DNA from 2 places in the Pedococcus ginsenosidimutans genome. Region 2 is predicted to be linked to the other one. Evidence: predicted binding sites of a transcription regulator. Region 2 holds the regulator's gene; the other holds the start of a gene.
What was found. The regulator HspR, encoded in region 2, represses chaperone genes until heat shock. The targets are predictions, from matches to a motif close to AAGTTGAGTCNNNNNGACTCAACTT.

Region 1: the regulator HspR is predicted to act here: its motif matches at 5,179-5,203, upstream of ABEA42_RS01300 (ATP-dependent Clp protease ATP-binding subunit).

What each region holds. Positions count from the first base shown of each region.
Region 1 covers NZ_BAABLO010000001.1:249,211-260,258, reverse strand. The annotation lists gene ABEA42_RS01330 (VWA domain-containing protein) at 1-105, opposite strand, end outside; gene ABEA42_RS01325 (DUF58 domain-containing protein) at 102-1,034, opposite strand; gene ABEA42_RS01320 (AAA family ATPase) at 1,013-2,050, opposite strand; gene ABEA42_RS01315 (S1C family serine protease) at 2,139-2,990, opposite strand; gene paaK (phenylacetate--CoA ligase PaaK) at 3,157-4,437, shown strand; gene ABEA42_RS01305 (hypothetical protein) at 4,642-5,151, shown strand; gene ABEA42_RS01300 (ATP-dependent Clp protease ATP-binding subunit) at 5,371-7,884, shown strand; gene ABEA42_RS01295 (DUF305 domain-containing protein) at 7,982-8,701, opposite strand; gene ABEA42_RS01290 (LVIVD repeat-containing protein) at 8,850-10,220, shown strand; gene ABEA42_RS01285 (LCP family protein) at 10,392-11,048, shown strand, end outside.
Region 2 covers NZ_BAABLO010000005.1:150,186-161,233, forward strand. The annotation lists gene ABEA42_RS09625 (glycoside hydrolase family 65 protein) at 1-966, shown strand, start outside; gene dnaK (molecular chaperone DnaK) at 1,114-3,006, shown strand; gene grpE (nucleotide exchange factor GrpE) at 3,003-3,605, shown strand; gene ABEA42_RS09640 (DnaJ C-terminal domain-containing protein) at 3,698-4,723, shown strand; gene ABEA42_RS09645 (heat shock protein transcriptional repressor HspR) at 4,808-5,179, shown strand; gene ABEA42_RS09650 (ribonuclease E inhibitor RraB) at 5,256-5,528, shown strand; gene ABEA42_RS09655 (formate--tetrahydrofolate ligase) at 5,624-7,330, shown strand; gene clpB (ATP-dependent chaperone ClpB) at 7,467-10,040, shown strand; gene ABEA42_RS09665 (hypothetical protein) at 10,058-10,507, shown strand; gene ABEA42_RS09670 (C40 family peptidase) at 10,576-11,048, opposite strand, start outside.

The DNA of each region.
Region 1 (11,048 bases), on a different contig from region 2:
CTCGGCGCGCCGGCGGTCGCGCGCCCGGTGCTGTGCGCGGTACGCCAGGACGAGCGCTGGCACCGCGAGCAGGCCCAGGAGCATCCACGGCCACATGAAGCTCATCGCCGCTGCTGCCTTCGCAGGTGCGAGATCCGCGCCAGGGCGCGCACGAGGTCCTCGTCCGTGGCCACGGTGTGTACCTGGGTACCTGCTCGCCGCGCTGCCGCGAGCAGGGCGTCCTGCCGCTCGGTGGCGGCGGCGCGCAGCCGCGCACGGAACACGGGGTCGTCGGTGTCCACGAAGATCTGCTCGCCGGTCTCGGCGTCCTCGACGTAGACCATCCCCACCGCCGGGAGCTCGGACTCCCGCGGGTCGACCACCTGGATCGCGACGACGTCGTGGCGCCGGGCGAGCAGCGAGAGGTGGCGTTCCCAGCCTGGCTGGGTGATGAAGTCGGAGACGACGACCACGAGCGAACGGCGCCGGGCGAGCCCCAGCCCCGCCCTCAGCAGCACGGACAGGTCGGTGGTGGTCCGCGCCCCACCCGTCGACGGCGGGCGCAGCAGCGCCTCGGCGATGCGCAGGACGTGGTTGCGGCCCTGGCCCGGCGGGACCACGTCGACCCGGTCGTCGAAGAGTGCCGCACCGATGCGGTTGCCGCCGCGGGACAGCACGTGGGCGAGGGTCGTGGCCACCTCGGCGACGACGAGGGACTTCTGCCGGTCGACCGGCCCGAAACCCATCGAGGCCGACCGGTCGAGCAGCAACCAGCAGGTGACCTCCCGGTCCTCGACGTACTCCCGCACGTACGGCGTGTCCATCCTCGCCGTGACGTTCCAGTCCAGGTGGCGCAGGTCGTCGCCGGGGGTGTACTCGCGCAGGTCGGTGAAGTCGACGCCCGTCCCGCGGAAGAGCGTCCGGTAGTCGCCCTGGAGCCGTCCGTCGAGCCGGCGCACGACGCGCCACTCGAGGCGCCGCAGCAGCGACTCGGCGGTGAGGGCGGAGGTCCCCGCGGGGCGGGGGGAGGCGGTCAGCGCGGGCCGGTGTTCCACGTGGCCTCGCTCGGCTGGGGCCGCCGCTCGCGCAGCGGCACGTCGGGCATGGACACCGTCGCCACGACCGGCTCGAGCACGTCGTCCGCGCCGATGCCCTCGGCGAGCGCCTCGTACGACAGGACCAGGCGGTGGCGCATGACGTCGAAGGCGAGGTCGCGCACGTCCTGCGGACGGGCGAAGTCACGACCGCGCAGGAACGCCAGGGCCTTCGCCGCGAGCACCAGGTTGATCGACGCGCGCGGGCTCGCCCCGAAGGTGAGGTACCGCGCGAGGTCGGGCAGCCCGACCGAGGCCGGCGCCCGCGTCGCCCCCACCAGCCGGACCGCGTACTCGATGACCGCCGGGTCGACGTAGACCGCGTCCGCGCGGCGCTGGTACTCCACGAGCTGCCCGGGCTCGAGCACCCTCTGGGTCGCCTCGATCGTCGAGGTCATCCGCTCGACGACGACGAACTCCTCCGACGGCGTGGGGTAGCCGATGACGGTCTTGAGCATGAACCGGTCGACCTGGGCCTCGGGCAGGGCGTAGGTGCCCTCGGACTCGATGGGGTTCTGGGTGGCCATGACCAGGAACGGGTCCGGGGCCGGGTAGGTCTCGCGCCCGATCGTCACCTGCCGCTCCTGCATGACCTCCAGCAGGGCGCTCTGCACCTTCGCCGGGGCGCGGTTGATCTCGTCGGCGAGGACCAGGTTGGCGAACACCGGCCCGAGCGAGACCTGGAACTCGCCGTCCTTCTGGTTGTAGATGCGCGTCCCGATGACGTCGGCCGGCACCAGGTCGGGGGTGAACTGGATCCGCTGGAACTCCCCGCCGATCGCCTGGGCCAGCGTCCGGACGGCCATCGTCTTGGCCAGCCCCGGCACACCCTCGACGAGCAGGTGCCCGCGTGCCAGCAGCGCCACCAACATCCGCTCGATGAGCAGGTCCTGGCCGACGATCGTCTTCTTCACCTCGTAGAGCGCCAGCTCCAGGGGGTGCTGCTGTCGGCCGGGCTGGGGACGGTGCGGGTCCATGGGGTCTCCTGGTCGGTCGGTCGGGCGGCGCTGGTTGCTGGGTCGGGAGGGCGGTGGTGGTGGCTGGTCGGTCGGGCGGCGGTGGTGGCTACTGCGGCGGGCTGCCGGCCACGCCGCCGGCCGTCGCGATGGGCACGGCGAAGCCGATGCCGACGAAGAAGCTCTGCTCGGAGGGGTTGGCCAGGCCGGTCACGATGCCGACGACCTGGCCGTCCCGGTTGAGCAGCGGCCCACCCGAGTTGCCGGGGTTGACGGCCGCGTCGAACTGGATGAGGCCCGCGAGCGTGCGGCCGCTTCCGACGCGGATGCTCCGGTCGACCGCCGAGACCACCCCTCCGCTCAGCGACTCCGTGAGCCCGAGGGGGTGGCCGAGCGGGAAGACCTCGTCACCCACCTGGGGCGCCCCGCCGAGCACGGCGGGGACGACGACCTTGGGGAGCGACGACGCGGTGAGGACGGCAGTGTCGCTGGAGGCTGCCTGCTCCGCGACCCTGGCGCTCGACTCGGTGCCGTCGGCGAAGCTCACGCGGATCGTGTCGGCCCCGTCGACCACGTGCAGGGCGGTGAGGATCGCGCCGTCGGCGCTCACGACCACGCCCGCACCGGTGCCGTTCTGGGCGCCGCCCGCCCCGACGCCCGTCGTCCGGATGACCACGAGGGAGGGCAGCGCGGCCCGGTACGCGGTCGTGGCGTCGGTGGGGGACTTGCGTGCCTGCTCCTGCGCGGCGGCGATGCCCTTCTGCACGCTCCGGTCGACGTCGGCCTGGGTGAGGACGGGCGTACCGGGTCCCTGCAGGAGGGCCGTGGCGACGAGGGCGAGCCCGGCCAGGAGCAGGACCGCGGCGAGGGCGAGCAGCTTCCTCGGGAACCGTCTCCCGGCGCGGCCGGTCGCGTCGTCCTCCTGCCCTGCAGGGGTGCCGACGGCCGACGGTGCAGGCACCGGGTCCACCTTTGCGAGCGTACGTCCGATCCACCCGGGCGGACACCGGGTCGTGGGATCCCGTCGGCTTTCACGGCAAACTCTCAGGTTGGTTCGCAGCGAGCGGTCGGCGACCGCCGGCCTTGGGGGTGCGTCGGCGGTCCGGCGAGGTCGTACATTGACCGCCATGGACAACGTCGTCTCGTCGGTGGAGGAGCTGCGGGCCCTGCAGCTGGACCGGATGCGCTGGAGCCTCGCGCACGCGTACGCCAACGTCCCCCACTACCGAGCCGCGTTCGACGCCGCCGGGGTCCACCCGGACGACGTGCGCGAGCTGGCCGACCTCGCCCGCTTCCCGTTCACGGCCAAGGCCGACCTGCGCGACAACTACCCGTTCGGCATGTTCGCGGTGCCCCGCGAGCAGGTGTCACGCATCCACGCCTCGAGCGGGACGACCGGTCGGCCCACCGTGGTCGGCTACACCCGCGAGGACATCGACACCTGGGCGGAGGTGATGGCGCGCTCCATCGAGGCCGCGGGTGGCCGACCGGGCGACATGGTCCACATCGCCTACGGCTACGGGCTGTTCACCGGCGGCATGGGCGCCCACTACGGCGCCGAACGCCTCGGCTGCACTGTGGTCCCGGTCAGCGGCGGCATGACCGAGCGGCAGGTGCAGCTCATCCGCGACTTCGAGCCGCGCGTGATCATGGTGACCCCGTCCTACTTCCTGGCGATCCTCGACGAGATGGAGGCCCAGGGCATCGACCCCAAGGACACCTCGCTCGAGATCGGGATCTTCGGGGCCGAGCCCTGGACCCAGCAGATGCGCGAGGAGGTGGAGCGCCGCAGCAACCTGCGCGCCGTCGACATCTACGGCCTGTCCGAGGTGATGGGCCCGGGCGTCTCCCAGGAGTCCGGGCAGACCCAGGACGGGCTGCACATCTGGGAGGACCACTTCTACCCCGAGGTCGTCGACCCCGTCACCGGTGAGGTGCTGCCCGACGGCGAGGAGGGGGAGCTGGTCTTCACCTCATTGACCAAGCAGGCGATGCCGGTGGTGCGGTACCGGACCCGCGACCTCACCACCCTCATGCCGGGCACGGCCCACCCGCAGTTCCGCCGGATGGCGAAGGTGACCGGCCGGACCGACGACATGATGATCGTGCGCGGTGTCAACGTCTTCCCCTCGCAGATCGAGGAGCAGCTGCTCGCAGTGGAGGGGCTGACCCCGCACTACCTGTGCGTGCTCACCCGCCCCGGCCGGATGGACGAGCTGACGGTCCAGGTGGAGGCCGCCTCGGCGTCGTCCAGCGAGCAGGAGCGGGCCGGTATGGCTCGAGCCCTCGCCACCCGGGTCAAGGACCGAGTCGGGGTGACGGTCGCCGTCGAGGTGCTGGCGCCGCACGCCCTCGAACGCTCGCTCGGCAAGGCCAAGCGGATCAGCGACCAGCGACACCTGCGCTAGCCGCAAGGCCCCGTACCCCGCGAACTTTCGGCCACTCGCCCGGGAGCCGGCGCCCACCCACCCGTACTCGGCGCAACTTTCGGCCACTCGCCCGGGAGCCGAAGCCCGCCCGCCCGTACTCGGCGCAACTTTCGGCCACTCGCCCGGTTCCGCCCTGAGCGGACGACGCTGGCTTCGTCTTCGTAATCTTGTAATCATCGTTACATGGCAACGAAGACAACAGCGGAAGCCTGGCTGGCCGGCCGACTCCCCACTGACTGGTTCACCGGCCCCGTCGAGGTCACCCGCGACCGCGACGAGCTCCTCGTGGTGGGCACCCTGGCGGCGCCCGACCTCGACACCGACGACGACACCGAGCGCGAGATCGCCGCCCGGGGGCGTATCGCGTCCTTCCGCGAGGACACGCGCGAGCGCCGTATCGAGATCGCGCGCGAGCTCGAGCACCTCTCCGGCCGCAAGGTCTCCTGGGGTGTGCGCATCGGCGACACCGAGGTGCTCTTCACGCACCTCGCCGCCCCCGTCATGACCCGGCTGCGCCAGCCGGAGCGCAAGGTCCTCGACACCCTCGTCGAGGCCGGCGTCGCCCGGTCGCGCTCGGAGGCCCTCGCCTGGTGCGTGCGCCTCGTCGGCGAGAAGTCCGACAGCTGGCTCGCCGAGCTGAGGCAGGCGATGGAGCACGTCGACGAGGTGCGCCGCAAGGGCCCGGCGGCCTGACGAGGCGGCATCCGTCCGCTCACGGCGAACATGAGCCGACTCGGCTCAGGGTCGGGAACAGGGGTGCAGGGCCCCGCGTTCCACCGACAAGCGTCGCGGCAGGCACCACGCGCGCGGCCTGAAAGCGTCCCGATCGGGTATCGGTCGCCGGAAGGCGTGAGCGGGGTGCGTGTCGCACGGATAGCATCGAGGTGATCTCGATAGGCAGGAGCAGAAGAGATGTTTGAACGGTTCACCGACCGGGCCCGCCGGGTGGTCGTGCTTGCGCAGGAAGAAGCGCGCATGCTCAACCACAACTACATCGGGACGGAGCACATCCTGCTCGGCCTCATCCACGAGGGTGAAGGCGTCGCCTCCAAGGCTCTGGAGAGCCTCGGTATCTCGCTGGAGTCCGTCCGCGAGCAGGTGCAGGAGATCATCGGCCAGGGGCAGCAGGCCCCGAGCGGCCACATTCCCTTCACGCCCCGGGCGAAGAAGGTCCTCGAGCTCAGCCTCCGCGAGGCGCTGCAGCTCGGCCACAACTACATCGGCACCGAGCACATCCTGCTCGGTCTCATCCGCGAGGGTGAGGGCGTCGCCGCGCAGGTCCTCGTCAAGCTCGGGGCCGACCTCAACCGGGTGCGCCAGCAGGTCATCCAGCTGATCTCGGGCTACCAGGGCAAGGAGGGCCAGGCCGCTGGTGTCGGCGGCGGCGTTCAGCAGGAGGGCACCCCCGCGGGGTCGCTCGTGCTCGACCAGTTCGGGCGAAACCTCACCATGGCCGCCCGCGAGGGCAAGCTCGACCCGGTCATCGGGCGCGAGAAGGAGATCGAGCGGGTCATGCAGGTGCTGTCCCGCCGCACCAAGAACAACCCGGTGCTGATCGGTGAGCCCGGCGTCGGCAAGACCGCAGTCGTCGAGGGCCTGGCGCAGGACATCGTCAAGGGCGAGGTGCCCGAGACCCTCAAGGACAAGCAGCTCTACACCCTCGACCTCGGCGCGCTCGTGGCCGGCAGCCGCTACCGCGGTGACTTCGAGGAGCGGCTGAAGAAGGTCCTCAAGGAGATCCGCACCCGCGGCGACATCATCCTGTTCATCGACGAGATCCACACCCTCGTGGGTGCGGGTGCCGCCGAGGGCGCGATCGACGCCGCCAGCATCCTCAAGCCGATGCTGGCCCGCGGCGAGCTCCAGACCATCGGCGCGACCACGCTCGACGAGTACCGCAAGCACATCGAGAAGGACTCGGCGCTGGAGCGCCGCTTCCAGCCGATCCAGGTCGCCGAGCCCACGCTCAGCCACGCGATCGAGATCCTCAAGGGCCTGCGCGACCGCTACGAGGCGCACCACCGGGTGTCCATCACCGACGGTGCCCTCGTCTCCGCGGCCAACCTCGCCGACCGCTACATCAACGACCGCTTCCTGCCGGACAAGGCGATCGACCTCATCGACGAGGCGGGCGCGCGCTTGCGCATCCGCCGGATGACCGCTCCGCCGGACCTGCGGGAGTTCGACGAGAAGATCGCCGCCGTGCGCCTCGAGAAGGAGTCGGCCATCGACGGCCAGGACTTCGAGAAGGCCGCCAGCCTGCGCGACGACGAGAAGAAGCTCCTCGCCCAGAAGGCGGAGCGCGAGTCGCAGTGGAAGTCCGGCGACATGGACGTCGTGGCCGAGGTCGACGAGGAGCTCATCGCCGAGGTCCTGGCTGCCAGCACCGGCATCCCGGTCTTCAAGCTCACCGAGGAGGAGTCCTCGCGACTGCTCCACATGGAGGACGAGCTGCACAAGCGCATCGTCGGCATGGACGACGCCATCAAGGCGCTGTCGCAGGCGATCCGCCGCACCCGGGCCGGCCTGAAGGACCCGCGTCGACCCGGTGGCTCGTTCATCTTCGCCGGCCCCACGGGTGTCGGTAAGACCGAGCTCGCCAAGACGCTGGCCGAGTTCCTCTTCGGCGACGAGGACAGCCTCATCCAGCTCGACATGAGCGAGTTCTCCGAGAAGCACACCGTTTCGCGGCTGTTCGGCTCGCCTCCCGGCTACGTCGGCTACGAAGAGGGCGGCCAGCTCACCGAGAAGGTGCGCCGCAAGCCGTTCTCCGTGGTGCTGTTCGACGAGGTCGAGAAGGCCCACCCGGACATCTTCAACTCGCTGCTGCAGGTGCTCGAGGACGGCCGCCTCACCGACTCCCAGGGTCGGATGGTCGACTTCAAGAACACGGTCATCATCATGACGACCAACCTCGGCACGCGGGACATCTCCAAGGGTTCGCTCGGCTTCTCGGCCGGTGCGGACACCCGCAGCGACTACGAGCGGATGAAGAACAAGGTCACGGACGAGCTCAAGCAGCACTTCCGTCCCGAGTTCCTCAACCGTGTCGACGACACGATCGTCTTCCCCCAGCTCACGCAGGAGGAGATCGTCGCGATCGTCGACCTCGAGATCGCCAAGCTCGACAAGCGCCTCAAGGACAAGGACATGGGCATCGAGCTCACGACCGAGGCCAAGAACGCGCTGGCCAAGAAGGGCTACGACCCCGTGCTCGGTGCGCGCCCGCTGCGCCGCACCATCCAGCGCGAGATCGAGGACGTCCTGTCCGAGAAGATCCTGTACGGCGAGCTGAAGGCGGGCGAGCTGGTGCTCGTCAACGCCGACGGCGAGGGCAAGTCGGCGACGTTCACCTTCGTCGGCACGCCGCACCCGAGCGGGATCGAGCTCCCCGTCGTCGAGACGGTGGGCGACTCCTCGGAGTGACCTCGCGTACGGCGCGCGGGTGACCGCGCGCCGTACCGCAACGCCAGAGGGCGGCACCCCAGCCGGGGTGCCGCCCTCTCGCGTCGGTGGGTGTGGGTCAGCCCAGGCGGTCGAGCATCTCGCGCATGGCCCGGATCTGCACGGACTGGGTCACGTGGATCTCGTCGCCCATCTGCGTGACGACGTCGTCGGTGCCGTCGCGGTGCTGCTGCACCACCATCGCCAGCGCGCCCTGGTGGTGGGCGGTCATGAGCCGCAACCACATCCGGTCCGCCTCGCTGCCGGTGGCCTTGGCGAGCTGGGCCAGCTGCGCCTGTGTCGCCATGCCCGGCATGCCGGTGTGCTCGTGGGAGGCGCCGGCGCCGTACTGCGGGTCCTTGGCCTGCGGGGGCACGTCCTGGCCGTGGTCCTCGAGCCAGCGGGCCATGGCGCCGATCTCCGGCCGCTGCTCGTCGGCGATGCGGGCAGCGAGCGCCTTGACCTCGGTGTCGACGAGGCGGTCCTGCACCAACGAGACCATGACGATGGCCTGGGCGTGGTGGACCACCATGTCCTGCATGAAGCGCACGTCGGCCTCCCGCGGGGCGGCGGTCCTGGACGGCAGGGCGGCCGACCCGGACAGCGAGGCGTTGGGCTCACCGGGTCTGCCGGGCCGGAGCACGGGCGCCGTCGGCGACGTGGCCGTGGACGCGGGGGAGGAGGTGTCGTCCGTGCAGCCCGAGAGGGCCAGGACCACGACCGTGCCCAGCGCCGCGACCGTGGTGGCCGCCGGCCCCGCGGCCCGGCGCCCGGGGTGGGAGCGGAGAAGAGTTCGCACCCCCGCACCCTAACCGGAAGTTTTTACCGGAAACGGGACAAGCCGGTCTTGTGGGGCAGGTCGACGTCTGGGCAGGGTGGAAGGACCGTCGGGACTACGGCACTGAAGGGGTGCCGGAGCTGACGGCACCACGACAGGAGCCTGTCTGATGAGAACGCGCCACGCGGTGCTGGGCACCGTCGCTGCGCTCGCCCTGGTCGTCCCCGCCACCGCGGCCCACGCCGCCGACGGGGTCGGCAAGTCCGGCACCCAGCTGGGACCGGACGAGATCGGGCGCAGCAAGAACGTCGAACACCTCGCCAACGTCCCGAGCAGCGGCCCGCTCGCGGGCGCCACGGGCACCGACATGGCCTTCAAGGACGGCCTCGCCTTCGTCGGCAACTACAACGGGTTCGTCATCTACGACGTGACCCGGCCGTCGAACCCGCGGATGGTGGCCCAGGTCAGCTGCCCGGGCTCGCAGAACGACATCAGCGTCTCGGGCAACCTGCTCTACGTGTCGACGGACTCCTCCCGGTCCGACGACTCGTGCAGCTCAGTCCCGCAGTCCGCGACCATCAAGTCGTCGTGGGAGGGCATCAAGATCTTCGACATCACCGACGTGCGCAACCCGCGCTACATCAAGTCCGTCGAGACCGCGTGCGGCTCGCACACCCACACCCTCCTGCCCGGCGAGAAGTCGGACTACCTGTACGTGTCGAGCTACTCGCCGAGCGAGACGTACCCCGACTGCGCCCCGCCGCACGACTCGATCTCCATCGTCGAGGTGCCGAAGAAGGCGCCGACCACCGCCTCGGTCGTCGCGGAGCCGAACCTGTTCCCGGACGGTGGCTACACCAATACCTCCGGCTGCCACGACATCACCGTCTTCCCCGCCAAGAAGATCGCCGCAGGCGCCTGCATGGGCGACGGCATCATCATGGACATCTCCGACCCGGTCGCCCCCAAGGTCGTCGAGCGCGTGCGCGACACGACCAACTTCGCGTTCTGGCACTCGGCGACGTTCAACACCGACGCGACGAAGGTCGTCTTCACCGACGAGCTCGGCGGCGGCGGCGCGGCCACCTGCAACACGGCCACCGGCCCCAACCGCGGTGCCAACGGCATCTACGACCTGGGCAAGGACCGCAAGCTCACCTTCCGGTCCTATTACAAGATCCCGCGGCACCAGTTCGACAGTGAGAACTGCGTCGCGCACAACGGCTCGCTGATCCCGCTCAAGGGCCGCGACGTCATGGTGCAGTCCTGGTACATGGGTGGCACCAGCTTCTGGGACTTCACCGACAGCGACAACCCGCGGGAGATCGGCTACTTCGAGCGCGGACCCGCCGGGCCCGCCGGTGGTGGCGGCGGCACGTGGTCGTCCTACTACTACAACGGGACGGTCTTCTCCTCGGACCTCGGCAAGGGGTTCGACACCCTGCGCATCACCGACAAGAGCCTGAAGAAGGCAGCCGACGTGAAGATGGGCACGCTCAACGTGCAGAGCCAGCCGCTGTACGTCACCAGCCGCAGGTGACCGCGGTGTGAGCGGTGCGCCGCCCGAGCAGGGAGGCGGTCGCACCACGACGCAGGCCCGAACCCACGGGGTTTCGGGCCTGCGTCCTGTCCCGGCACCGGGCCCAGCGGACGCGCCCGGGCAGCACGACGGTGTACGGCGCACCGCGCCTCGCGTCGTAGATTGGTGACCGTGGCCCCCACCTCACCTCGCTTCTCGCTGCCGTCCTCGCTGCCCCGCCGCTCCATGCTCCTCGGGCTGGTCGCGGCGCCCCTGACCGTCGCCGCCTGCTCGGGCGACAAGAAGAAGCCGGCGACACCGTCCAGCTCGTCGTCCTCCACGACCACCACCACCGCGCCGGCGCCGCCGAAGGCCGCCGTGACCGGCAAGGGGCTGCCGAAGGACCTGCTCGCCGTGATGGGTGCGCTCTACCTCGGGGGCAAGGTGCCCGCGACCGGGAACGTGGCCTCGGCCCTTTCGAAGCGCAGGACGGCGAAGACCTCGGTGGCCGTCAGTGGCACGACGGGCAAGTGGATGGGTTCGACCGTCGCCAGCGTCGTGCACGGCAAGGACGTCACGCTGCTCGTCAACGGCGCCTCGTCCTGGTCGGTCGTCGGGGGCTGGTGGCCCTCGCTCTCCGTCTACCGCCCCCCGTTCCCGACGATGCGGGTGCTGGCGGTCGGCTCGGACGCACGCACCGGACAGCCCGTGGAGAAGTGCCGCGGCGACGCGCTGCACATCATCGGCGTCGACCACAAGGGTGTCGGCGGGATGGTGGGCATCCCGCGTGACTCGTGGGTGCCCCTCTCGACGGGCGGCAACGCCAAGGTCAATGCCGCCCTGGTCTTC
Region 2 (11,048 bases):
CGGCCGATGGACTACGCGCGGATGGTCTCGCGGCTCGAGGTCGACGAGGAGGAGATCGAGGAGTGGGCGCGGTGCGCCCAGGGGATGCACATCCCGTACGACGAGGCCATGGGCGTGCACCCGCAGGACCAGCACTTCCTCGAGCGGGAGGTGTGGGACCTCGCGGCGACCCCGGCCGACAAGCGACCCCTGCTGCTCCACTACCACCCGCTGGTCATCTACCGCTTCCAGGTGCTCAAGCAGGCCGACGTCGTGGCGGCCCTGTTCCTCCAGGGCGACCTGTTCAGCGTCGAGGAGAAGCGCGCGGACTTCGAGTACTACGACCCGATCACGACCGGCGACTCCACCCTGTCGGCGGTGGTCCAGTCGATCATCGCCGCCGAGGTGGGCTACCAGGACCTGGCCCTGCGCTACTTCCACACCGGCCTCTACGTCGACCTGGCCGACCTGCACCGCAACGCCGCCGACGGTGTCCACATCGCCTCCTGCGGCGGGGTCTGGAACGCCACCGTCTACGGCTTCGGCGGCATGCGCGACCACAACGGCACCCTGACCTTCGACCCACGCCTCCCGGCCGCCTGGCCGCGGATGGAGTTCCGCCTGCGGGTGCGCGGCTCCCGGGTGGTCGTCGAGTTGCTCCCGGAGTCGATCTCCTTCACCGTCGTCGAGGGCGGACCCGTCGAGTTCGTCGTCCGCGGCGAGCGGGTGCAGGCCGCGCCCGGTGCGCCGGCCGTCGTCGCGCTCGAGGGCCAGGGTCCCCTCATCACCCGCGAGCTGGGCACCATGCCGTTGGTCGGCCGCGGCGACGAGCACGAGATGGTCTACACGGCAGGGGTGCCGGACCCGCACCGTCGAGCCCGCTCCAACGGCAACGCGGGCAACGGCCCGACCGACGGCTACGGCCCCCCAGCCGCCACCGTCCCCCCGGCACGCACCCCGGTCGGCCCGGGAGAGCCGCCCGTCTGACCACGTACCCCTGCACGGGAACATCGGCGGCGCCCACGAAGTTGAGCCTGATGTACTCAAGTTTGCGACCCCGGATTTGCACGCGCCGGGTGCGCGTCCTAACTTGAGTGAAGGAAACTCAACCTCGAGCACCACAGGAGCATCACCATGGCACGTGCGGTCGGCATCGACCTCGGCACCACCAACTCGGCCGTCGCCGTCCTCGAGGGCGGCGAGCCGACGATCATCGCGAACGCGGAGGGTGGGCGCACCACGCCGTCCGTCGTCGCGTTCTCCAAGGGCGGTGAGGTGCTCGTCGGCGAGATCGCCAAGCGCCAGGCCGTCACCAACGTCGACCGCACCGTCCGGTCGGTCAAGCGCCACATCGGCACCGACTGGAAGTCGCCCGAGATCGACGGCAAGGTCTACACGGCCCAGGAGATCAGCGCCCGCATCCTGCAGAAGCTCAAGCGCGACGCCGAGTCCTACCTCGGCGAGGACGTGACCGACGCCGTCATCACCGTCCCCGCGTACTTCGACGACCACGAGCGCCAGGCCACCAAGGAGGCCGGTGAGATCGCGGGCCTCAACGTCCTGCGCATCATCAACGAGCCCACCGCGGCCGCGCTCGCCTACGGCCTCGACAAGGGCAAGGAGGACGAGCTCATCCTCGTCTTCGACCTCGGTGGCGGCACGTTCGACGTGTCCCTCCTGGAGGTCGGCAAGGACCCCGAGGACGGCTTCTCCACGATCCAGGTCCGCGCGACCAGCGGTGACAACCAGCTCGGTGGCGACGACTGGGACGAGCGCATCGTCACCCACCTGCTCACCACGGTGAAGAACACCTCCGGCGTCGACCTGTCCAAGGACAAGATCGCCATGCAGCGCCTGCGCGACGCGGCGGAGCAGGCCAAGAAGGAGCTCTCCTCCTCGACCAGTACCAACATCTCGCTGCAGTACCTCTCGATGTCGGAGAACGGCCCGATCCACCTCGAGGAGACGATGAGCCGCGCGCAGTTCGAGCAGCTCACCAAGGACCTCCTCGACCGCACCAAGCAGCCGTTCCACAACGTCATCAAGGACGCCGGCATCTCGCTGTCCGACATCGACCACGTGGTCCTCGTCGGCGGCTCGACCCGCATGCCGGCCGTGAGCGCGCTGGTCAAGGAGCTCACCGGGGGCAAGGAGCCCAACAAGGGCGTCAACCCGGACGAGGTCGTGGCCGTGGGCGCGTCCCTGCAGGCCGGTGTCCTCAAGGGTGAGCGCAAGGACGTCCTGCTCATCGACGTCACGCCGCTGTCGCTCGGCATCGAGACCAAGGGTGGCCTGTTCACCAAGCTCATCGAGCGCAACACCGCCATCCCGACCAAGCGCTCCGAGGTGTTCTCCACCGCCGAGGACAACCAGCCGAGCGTCCTCATCCAGGTGTTCCAGGGTGAGCGCGAGATCGCCCAGCACAACAAGCAGCTCGGCACCTTCGAGCTCAGCGGTATCGCGCCCGCGCCCCGTGGCGTGCCGCAGGTCGAGGTCACGTTCGACATCGACGCCAACGGCATCGTCAACGTCTCCGCGAAGGACCGCGGCACCGGCCAGGAGCAGAAGATCACCATCTCCGGTGGCTCGGCCCTCGCCAAGGAGGACATCGAGCGGATGATCAAGGAGGCCGAGGCGCACGCCGAGGAGGACCGCAAGCGCCGCGAGGAGACCGAGGCCCGCAACACCGCGGAGAACCTCGTCTACTCCACGGAGAAGTTCCTCACCGACAACGCCGACAAGCTGCCCGCCGACGGCCGCGGCGACGTCGACACCGCGCTCGCGGACCTCAAGGAGGCCCTGAAGCCGGAGTCGGGTGCCACGCCCGAGGACATCTCGGCGAAGACCTCCAAGCTGTCCGAGGAGTCGCAGAAGCTGGGCACGGCCATGTACGCCGCCGCGGCCGAGTCCGACCAGGCCGCTCCCGGCGCCGGGGCGGACGGCTCGACCGGCTCGACCGGGGCGAACGCCTCCGACGACGACGTCGTGGACGCCGAGGTCGTCGAGGACGACGAGGAGAAGAAGTGACCGACCAGCACCCGACGGCTGACCAGCCCGACGGAGCCGAGGCGATGGTGGGTTCGGAGGAGTTCGAGCCCACCACCGCCGAGGCGGCGGTGCAGGAGCAGGAGGCCGTGGCGAGCCAGCAGCCCGCCGGCGAGACCGCGGCCCCCGGCGACGCGCACCCCGACACGGCCCTGGCCGCCGAGCGGCTCTCGGACCTGCAGCGGCTGCAGGCCGAGTACGTCAACTACAAGCGGCGCGTCGACCGCGACCGCGCGGTGGTGCAGGAGCGCGCTGCCCAGTCGGTCATCGAGGCCCTGCTGCCGGTGCTCGACGACATCCACGCCGCGCGCGAGCACGGTGACCTCGAGGGCGGCCCGTTCGCGTCCATCGCCGACAAGCTCGAGTCGACCCTGGGCAAGTTCGGCCTGGAGCGCTACGGCGCCGCGGGGGAGGAGTTCGACCCCAACCTGCACGAGGCGCTCATGCACACCGCCTGGCCGCAGGACGGCTCGGTCGCCCCGACCGGCTCGACGACCGTCGTGCAGGTGCTCCAGCCGGGGTACCGTGCCGGCGAGCAGGTCCTGCGGGCGGCGCGCGTCGCCGTGGCCGACCCCGAGTGACCCGAGCAGCACGCACGGCTCCACCAGCACGACGACACGCCACCCGACCCGCCACCCGACCCACCACCCCGCACCGCTGAGAGGAGGACGCCATGGCCAGCCAAGACTGGTTCGAGAAGGACTTCTACGCGATCCTCGGCGTCCCCCAGGACGCTGACGCGGCCGCGATCAAGAAGGCCTACCGCAAGCTCGCCCGCAAGCACCACCCCGACCAGAATGCCGGGGACGCCGCGTCCGAGCAGCGCTTCAAGGACATCGGCGAGGCCCACTCGGTCCTCGCCGACCCCGAGAAGCGGCGCGAGTACGACGCGGTGCGCCAGATGGCTCGCGGCGGCGCCCGCTTCACCGCGGGCGGTCCGGGCGGCGGCCCGGGGGCGGGCGGCTTCGAGGACGTGTTCTCGTCGATGTTCGGCGGCGGTGGTGGAGGTGGGCCGCGCGTCCGCTACTCCACCGGCGGCGGGGGCGGTCAGCCGAACCTCGAGGACCTGCTCGGCGGCATGTTCGGCGGGGCCGGCGCGGGCTCGCCGTACGGCGGTGGTGCGGGCTTCCGCGCCCCCACCGGCCCGCGCAAGGGCGGTGACCTCACCGCCCGCACCTCGCTGTCGTTCCGTGACGCGGTCCAGGGGGCCACGGTCACCCTCGGCACCGGCGGCGGCGACCAGATCACCACGCGGATCCCGGCCGGGGTCAGGGACGGCCAGAAGATCCGGCTGCGCGGCAAGGGCCAGCCGGGCGACCGGGGGGCCGAGCCCGGCGACCTCATCCTCACCGTCACCGTCGACAAGCACCCGGTCTTCGGGCGCGACGGCGACAACCTCACCGTCGACCTGCCGGTGACCTTCGCCGAGGCGGCGCTCGGCGCCACGGTGTCCGTGCCGACCCTCGCGGGCGACCCGGTCAAGGTGCGCATCGCCCCCGGTACCCCGAGCGGTCGCGTCCTGCGCGTCAAGGGCCGTGGGGTCCCGGTGAAGTCCGGGCCCGGCGACCTGCTCGCCAAGGTGATGGTGGTCGTGCCGCAGCGGCTCTCCGACGACGCGGTGGCGGCAGTGGAGGCGCTGAGGGCGCTGGACGAGGGCCATGACCCGCGCGCCGAGCTCTTCGCCAACGCCCGGAGGTGACCCGTGGTGGCCGAGGTCCGAGGTTTCTCGCCTGACGACGACGCGCCGGTCTTCGTCATCTCCGTCGCGGCCACGCTGGCCGGGATGCACGCGCAGACGCTGCGGCAGTACGACCGGCTGGGCATCGTCAGCCCGTCCCGCACCCGCGGTGGGGGACGGCGCTACTCCGGTCGCGACGTGGCGATGCTGCGCGAGGTGCAGCGGCTCTCACAAGAGGGTGTCAGCCTCGCCGGCATCCAGCGCATCCTCGAGCTCGAGAACCAGGTGGACGCGCTGCAGGCCCGCGTCCACGAGCTGGACCGCGAGGTCACGGCCCTGCGCGGCGCCGCAGGCCTCGGGCAGCGCGTGTTCGCCGTGGGCCCGACCGGTGACGTCATCGCGGTCCGGGCGGGGCAGCGGCCGCGCAGCGGCAGGTCCCAGGCCCTCGTCGTGTGGCGCCCCTCACCCCGCGGCTGAGCCGCTGGTCCACCCCTGCTCGCTCGCCCCGCGCGGCTCTCGTCGCGGGTCACCCGCGACGAGGCATACTCACTGCGTGAGCGAGCACCTGCTGGTCTTCCCCGACCGTGACACCGCCGACGAGGTCGCGGCTGAGCTCGTGGAGGAGGGGTTCGCGGCCCGGGTGGTCCGCGAGGCCCTCGCCGGCGAGGACGACTCCGAGGACCACGAGTGGGCCGTCCACGTAGTCGAGGAGATGGTGGCCGACGAGTCCGGCCCCGTCGAGGGCGGGCTGCGTGACCGCTTCAGCGCGCTCGCCGAGGAGCGGGGCGGCTGGTACGACCCCGAGCCCACCACCCCCGTCCTCTAGGACCGCCGCACCTCCGCCACACCTCCGCCAGGCGGCCCCGCGGCTCGGGCCCTTCGTCCCGGGAGCGGCTGCGGCCGAGGGCCCATCGTGGTCAGGTGACCGCGAAGCCAGCCCTGTCCGACCTCGCCATCGCCCGTGCCGCGCGGCTCGAGGACATCGACGTCGTCGCAGACGCCGCCGGGATCCCCCGTTCGCGGCTCGAGCACCACGGCCGGCACCTCGCCAAGGTCCACCTCGCCGCGGCCGACGACCTCGCCGACCGACCTGCGGCCAAGTACGTCGTCGTCACCGCGATCACGCCGACGCCGCTCGGTGAGGGCAAGACGACGACCGCCATCGGGCTCGCCCAGGGGCTGGCGCAGCTCGGGGCCCGGGCCACCGTCACCCTGCGGCAGCCCTCCATGGGGCCGACCTTCGGCATCAAGGGCGGAGCCGCGGGGGCCGGGCTCAGCCAGGTGCTGCCGATGGAGAAGCTCAACCTGCACCTCACCGGGGACTTCCACGCGGTCACCGCGGCCCACAACCTGCTCGCCGCCATGCTCGACAACCACCTGCACCACGGGAACGAGCTCGGCATCGACGTGCGCAGCATCTCCTGGCGCCGGGTGCTCGATGTCGACGACCGGGCGCTGCGCGGCATCGTCGAGGGTCTGGGTGCGCGCATCGACGGGGTGCCGCGACAGTCCGGCTTCGACATCACGGCGGCCTCCGAGGTCATGGTCATCCTCGCGCTGTCCACCTCGCTGAAGGACCTGCGCGAGAGGCTCGGACGGGTCGTGGTGGCGTTCACGACCGCGGGCCGCCCCGTCACCGCCGAGGACCTCAGGGCCGCCGGGGCGATGGCGGTCATCCTCAAGGACGCCCTGGAGCCCAACTTGCTGCAGACCAGCGAGAACACGCCCGTCCTCGTGCACACCGGACCCTTCGGCAACATCGCGACCGGCAACTCCTCGGTCGTGGCGGACCTCATCGGCATCCGGACCGGCGACTACCTGCTGACCGAGGCCGGCTTCGGGTCCGACATGGGCGCGGAGCGGTTCTTCAACGTCAAGTGCCGGGTGTCGGGGCTGCGTCCGGACGCCGCGGTGCTCGTCGCCACGGTGCGCTCGCTCAAGGCGCACTCGGGGCACTACGAGGTGGTGGCCGGCCGCCCGCTTCCCCCAGAGATGCTCGCCGAGCGGCCCGCAGCGGTGCAGTCCGGCGCCGCGAACCTGCGACGGCACCTCGAGATCGTGAGGTCGTTCGGCGTCTCCCCGGTCGTGGCCATCAACGCGTTCCCGGGCGACTTCCCCTCCGAGCACGCCGTCATCCGTCGCGTCGCCGAGGCGGCCGGCGCGCGGGTCGCGGTGTCCACCCACGTCAGCGACGGCGGTGCGGGGGCCAAGGCCCTCGCGGAGGCGGTGGTCGAGGCGTGCGACGACCCGCACGACTACGTCCCCACCTACGAGCTCGACGAGCCGCTGCGCCAGAAGATCGAGGCGGTGGCGACCCGCGTCTACGGTGCGGACGGCGTCGACCTCGCCCCGCAGGCCGCCAAGGACCTCGAGAGGTTCGAGCGGCTCGGCTTCGGGGGCTTCCCGGTCGTCATCGCGAAGACCCACCTGTCCCTCTCCTCCGACCCCACCCTGCGAGGCGACCCCCGCGGCTGGCGGCTGCCGGTCCGCGAGGTCCGGGTCGCCGCCGGCGCCGGCTACGTCTACGCGATCAGCGGCGAGATGCGCACCATGCCGGGCCTGCCCAGGCACCCGGCCGCGGAGTCGATCGACCTCGACGAGCACGGTGAGGTGGTCGGGCTGTCCTGACGCGCCCCTCCGGAAGGTCCCGCAACCGGTGCCTGTGCAGGTCAAGGTTGAGCGGAATACACTCAACTTTGGAGCCGTTGCCTCCAGTGAGCCCACCCCCGAGACACCGCATCCCGAACACCAGGAGCACCCAGGCATGGATCTGAAGCCCACCGCGAAGGTCGCCGAGGCCCTCGCCCTCGCCCAGCGTGCCGCGCAGTCGGCCGGCCACCCCGAGATCACCCCCGACCACCTGACGAGCGCGCTCATCCAGCTCGAGAACGCCCAGGCGGACGTCCTCCTCCAGGCCGCCGGCACCGGGGCGGCGCACGTGCTCGGCCAGGCCGACGCCCGGCTCCGGACGCTGCCCACGACGACCGGCGCGACGCAGCCCCCGACGTTCGGTCGCGAGGCCGTCGCCGTGCTCCAGCAGGCCGACACCCTCATGCGCGCCAAGGGCGACACCTACCTCGCCGGTGACCTGCTCCTGCTCGCGCTCGCGGAGACCGGTCACCTGGCCGCGGTGCAGAAGCGCGGCGCCAAGGACATGGAGGCCAAGATCGACGCCCTGCGTGGTGGGCGCAAGGTGAGCAGCGAGACCCCCGCGGAGGGCGGTGAGGCGCTGGAGAAGTACGGCACCGACCTCACCCAGGCCGCCCGCGACGGCAAGCTCGACCCCGTCATCGGCCGCGACACCGAGATCCGCCGCGTCGTGCAGGTGCTCGCGCGCCGCACCAAGAACAACCCCGTGCTCATCGGCGAGCCCGGCGTCGGCAAGACGGCCGTCGTCGAGGGACTGGCCCAGCGCATCGTCGACGGCGACGTGCCGGAGTCCCTGCGCGAGAAGCGGCTCATCAGCCTCGACCTCGCGGCCATGGTGGCCGGCGCGAAGTACCGCGGCGAGTTCGAGGAGCGGCTCAAGGCCGTCCTGGAGGAGATCAAGGCCAGCAACGGCCAGATCGTCACCTTCATCGACGAGCTGCACACGGTCGTCGGCGCCGGTGCGTCCGGCGAGGGCGCCATGGACGCCGGCAACATGCTCAAGCCGTTGCTGGCCCGCGGTGAGCTGCGGCTGGTCGGCGCGACGACCCTCGACGAGTACCGCCAGCACATCGAGAAGGACCCAGCGCTCGAGCGCCGCTTCCAGCAGGTGTTCGTCGGTGAGCCGTCGGTCGAGGACACCATCGCGATCCTGCGCGGGCTCAAGGAGCGCTACGAGGCGCACCACAAGGTGGAGATCGAGGACGCGGCGCTCGTGGCTGCGGCCAGCCTGTCCGACCGCTACATCAGCGGCCGGCAGCTGCCCGACAAGGCCATCGACCTCGTCGACGAGGCGGCCTCGCGCCTGCGCATGGAGATCGACTCGTCGCCGGTGGAGATCGACCAGCTGCGCCGTGCCGTCGACCGGCTGCGCATGGAGGAGCTGCACCTCGCCCGGGAGACCGACGAGGCCTCGGTCGAGCGGCTCGAGCGCCTGCGCAAGGACCTCGCCGACAAGTCCGAGGAGCTCGCCGCGCTCAACGCCCGCTGGGAGTCGGAGAAGTCCGGGCTCAACCGGGTCGGCGACCTCAAGTCGCAGATCGACGAGGCGCGCAGCCAGGCCGACCGGCTCCAGCGCGAGGGCGACTACGAGAAGGCGTCGCGCATCCTCTACGGCGAGATCCCGGCCCTGGAGAAGTCGCTGCGCAGCGCGCAGGAGGCCGAGGGCAGCCAGGCCGAGGACCTCATGGTCAAGGAGCGCGTGGGCGCCGACGACATCGCCGAGGTCATCTCGGCGTGGACCGGCATCCCCGCCGGCCGCCTGCTGCAGGGCGAGACCGAGAAGCTGCTGTCGATGGAGTCGATCATCGGCTCGCGCCTCATCGGCCAGACCGCTGCGGTCGAGGCGGTCAGCGACGCCGTCCGCCGCTCCCGGGCCGGGCTCTCCGACCCCGACCGCCCGACCGGGTCGTTCCTCTTCCTGGGTCCGACCGGTGTCGGCAAGACCGAGCTCGCCAAGAGCCTCGCCGACTTCCTCTTCGACGACGAGCGCGCCATGGTGCGCCTCGACATGAGCGAGTACTCCGAGCGCCACGCGGTCGCGCGGCTCATCGGGGCGCCGCCCGGGTACGTCGGGTACGAGGAGGGCGGCCAGCTCACCGAGGCGGTGCGGCGGCGCCCGTACTCCGTCGTGCTGCTCGACGAGGTGGAGAAGGCTCACCCGGAGACGTTCGACATCCTGCTGCAGGTGCTCGACGACGGCCGGCTCACCGACGGGCAGGGTCGCACGGTCGACTTCCGCAACGTCATCCTCGTGATGACGAGCAACCTCGGCAGCCAGTTCCTCATCGACCCGCTCATGGACGAGCAGGCCAAGCGGGAGGCCGTCATGGGGGTGGTGCGGGCGAGCTTCAAGCCCGAGTTCCTCAACCGCCTCGACGAGGTCGTCATCTTCGACGCGCTGACCTCCGACGAGCTCGCCCACATCGTCGAGCTGCAGGTGCGTGAGCTGGCGACGCGCCTCGTCGACCGCCGCATCACCCTCGAGGTCACCGACGCGGCCCGGGAGTGGCTGGCGATCACCGGCTACGACCCCGCGTACGGCGCCCGGCCCCTGCGCCGGCTGGTGCAGAAGGAGATCGGCGACCGGCTCGCCAAGGCGGTGCTGTCCGGGCAGGTCCGCGACGGTGAGAGCGTCGTCGTCGACCGCGATGACGACGACGACCACCTCGTCGTGCGGGCTGCCGCCTGATCGCGCAGACTGCCGGGATGAGCAACGAGCACGGGACCGACCCGGGTGAGCGCGGTCTCGACCGGCGGCCCGAGGGCGTGGACGACGCGACCGCCGAGGCCGTCGGCAAGCTGAGCGAGGCGTTCGAGACGATCGAGGAGGTGCGGGGCCGGCTCTACGGCCTGCACCGCCTCACCGGCTCGGCCGACCTCGCCCTCGGGGAGGCGTGCGACCTGCTGCGCAAGGCCGGTCATGACGACCTCGCCGACCGCCTCGAGACCGAGCTCGTCGGGCGCAACTTCATCCAGGGGCGCTGGACCTTCCAGCTCGTCGAGGAGTTCGACGACGGGTACTACGCCGACTTCCAGCGGCTCGAGAAGGTCGTGCGCGACGAGCTGATGGACGGCCGCCGGCACGTGTTCGAGGCGGAGATGAAGGCCGACCGCCGCACCGAGGGGCGGCCCGGCCACGCCGCGACGCCCGGCTGAGGGCCAGGCACGAGACGAGGGGTATGGCGCGTGGTCACCACGCGCCATACCCCCTCTCGTGCGGTGGGTCAGCGGATGGGGCGGACCACGTAGGGCATGACACCGGACTCGTTGCGGGAGAACGAGCGGATGCGGATGTCGGGGCCGCTCACCCGGTTGGCCTCGGCGATCCTGCCGTCACCGATGTAGAGGGCGACGTGGTGGATGCTCGAGGCGGTCCTGCTGGAGCTGGACCAGAACACCATGTCGCCGGCCTTGATCTGCGCGATCGGGACGCGGGGCCCGTCGGCGTACTGGCTGCGCGAGGTGCTCGAGAGGCGCAGGCCGGCGCCCTTGTGGAAGACGTACTCCATGAAGCCGGAGCAGTCGAAGCCGACGGTGTTGCGGTCGTCGATCCCGCTGGGGCTGCAGCAGATCCCCTTCGTCGGGCCGAAGGCGTTGCCGCCACCCCACGAGTACGGGTACCTGCCGAGCATGCCCTTGGCGGCGGCGATGGTGGCGGTGACCTTCGCGGACTGCGTCGGGGCCGGGGGCGGGGGCG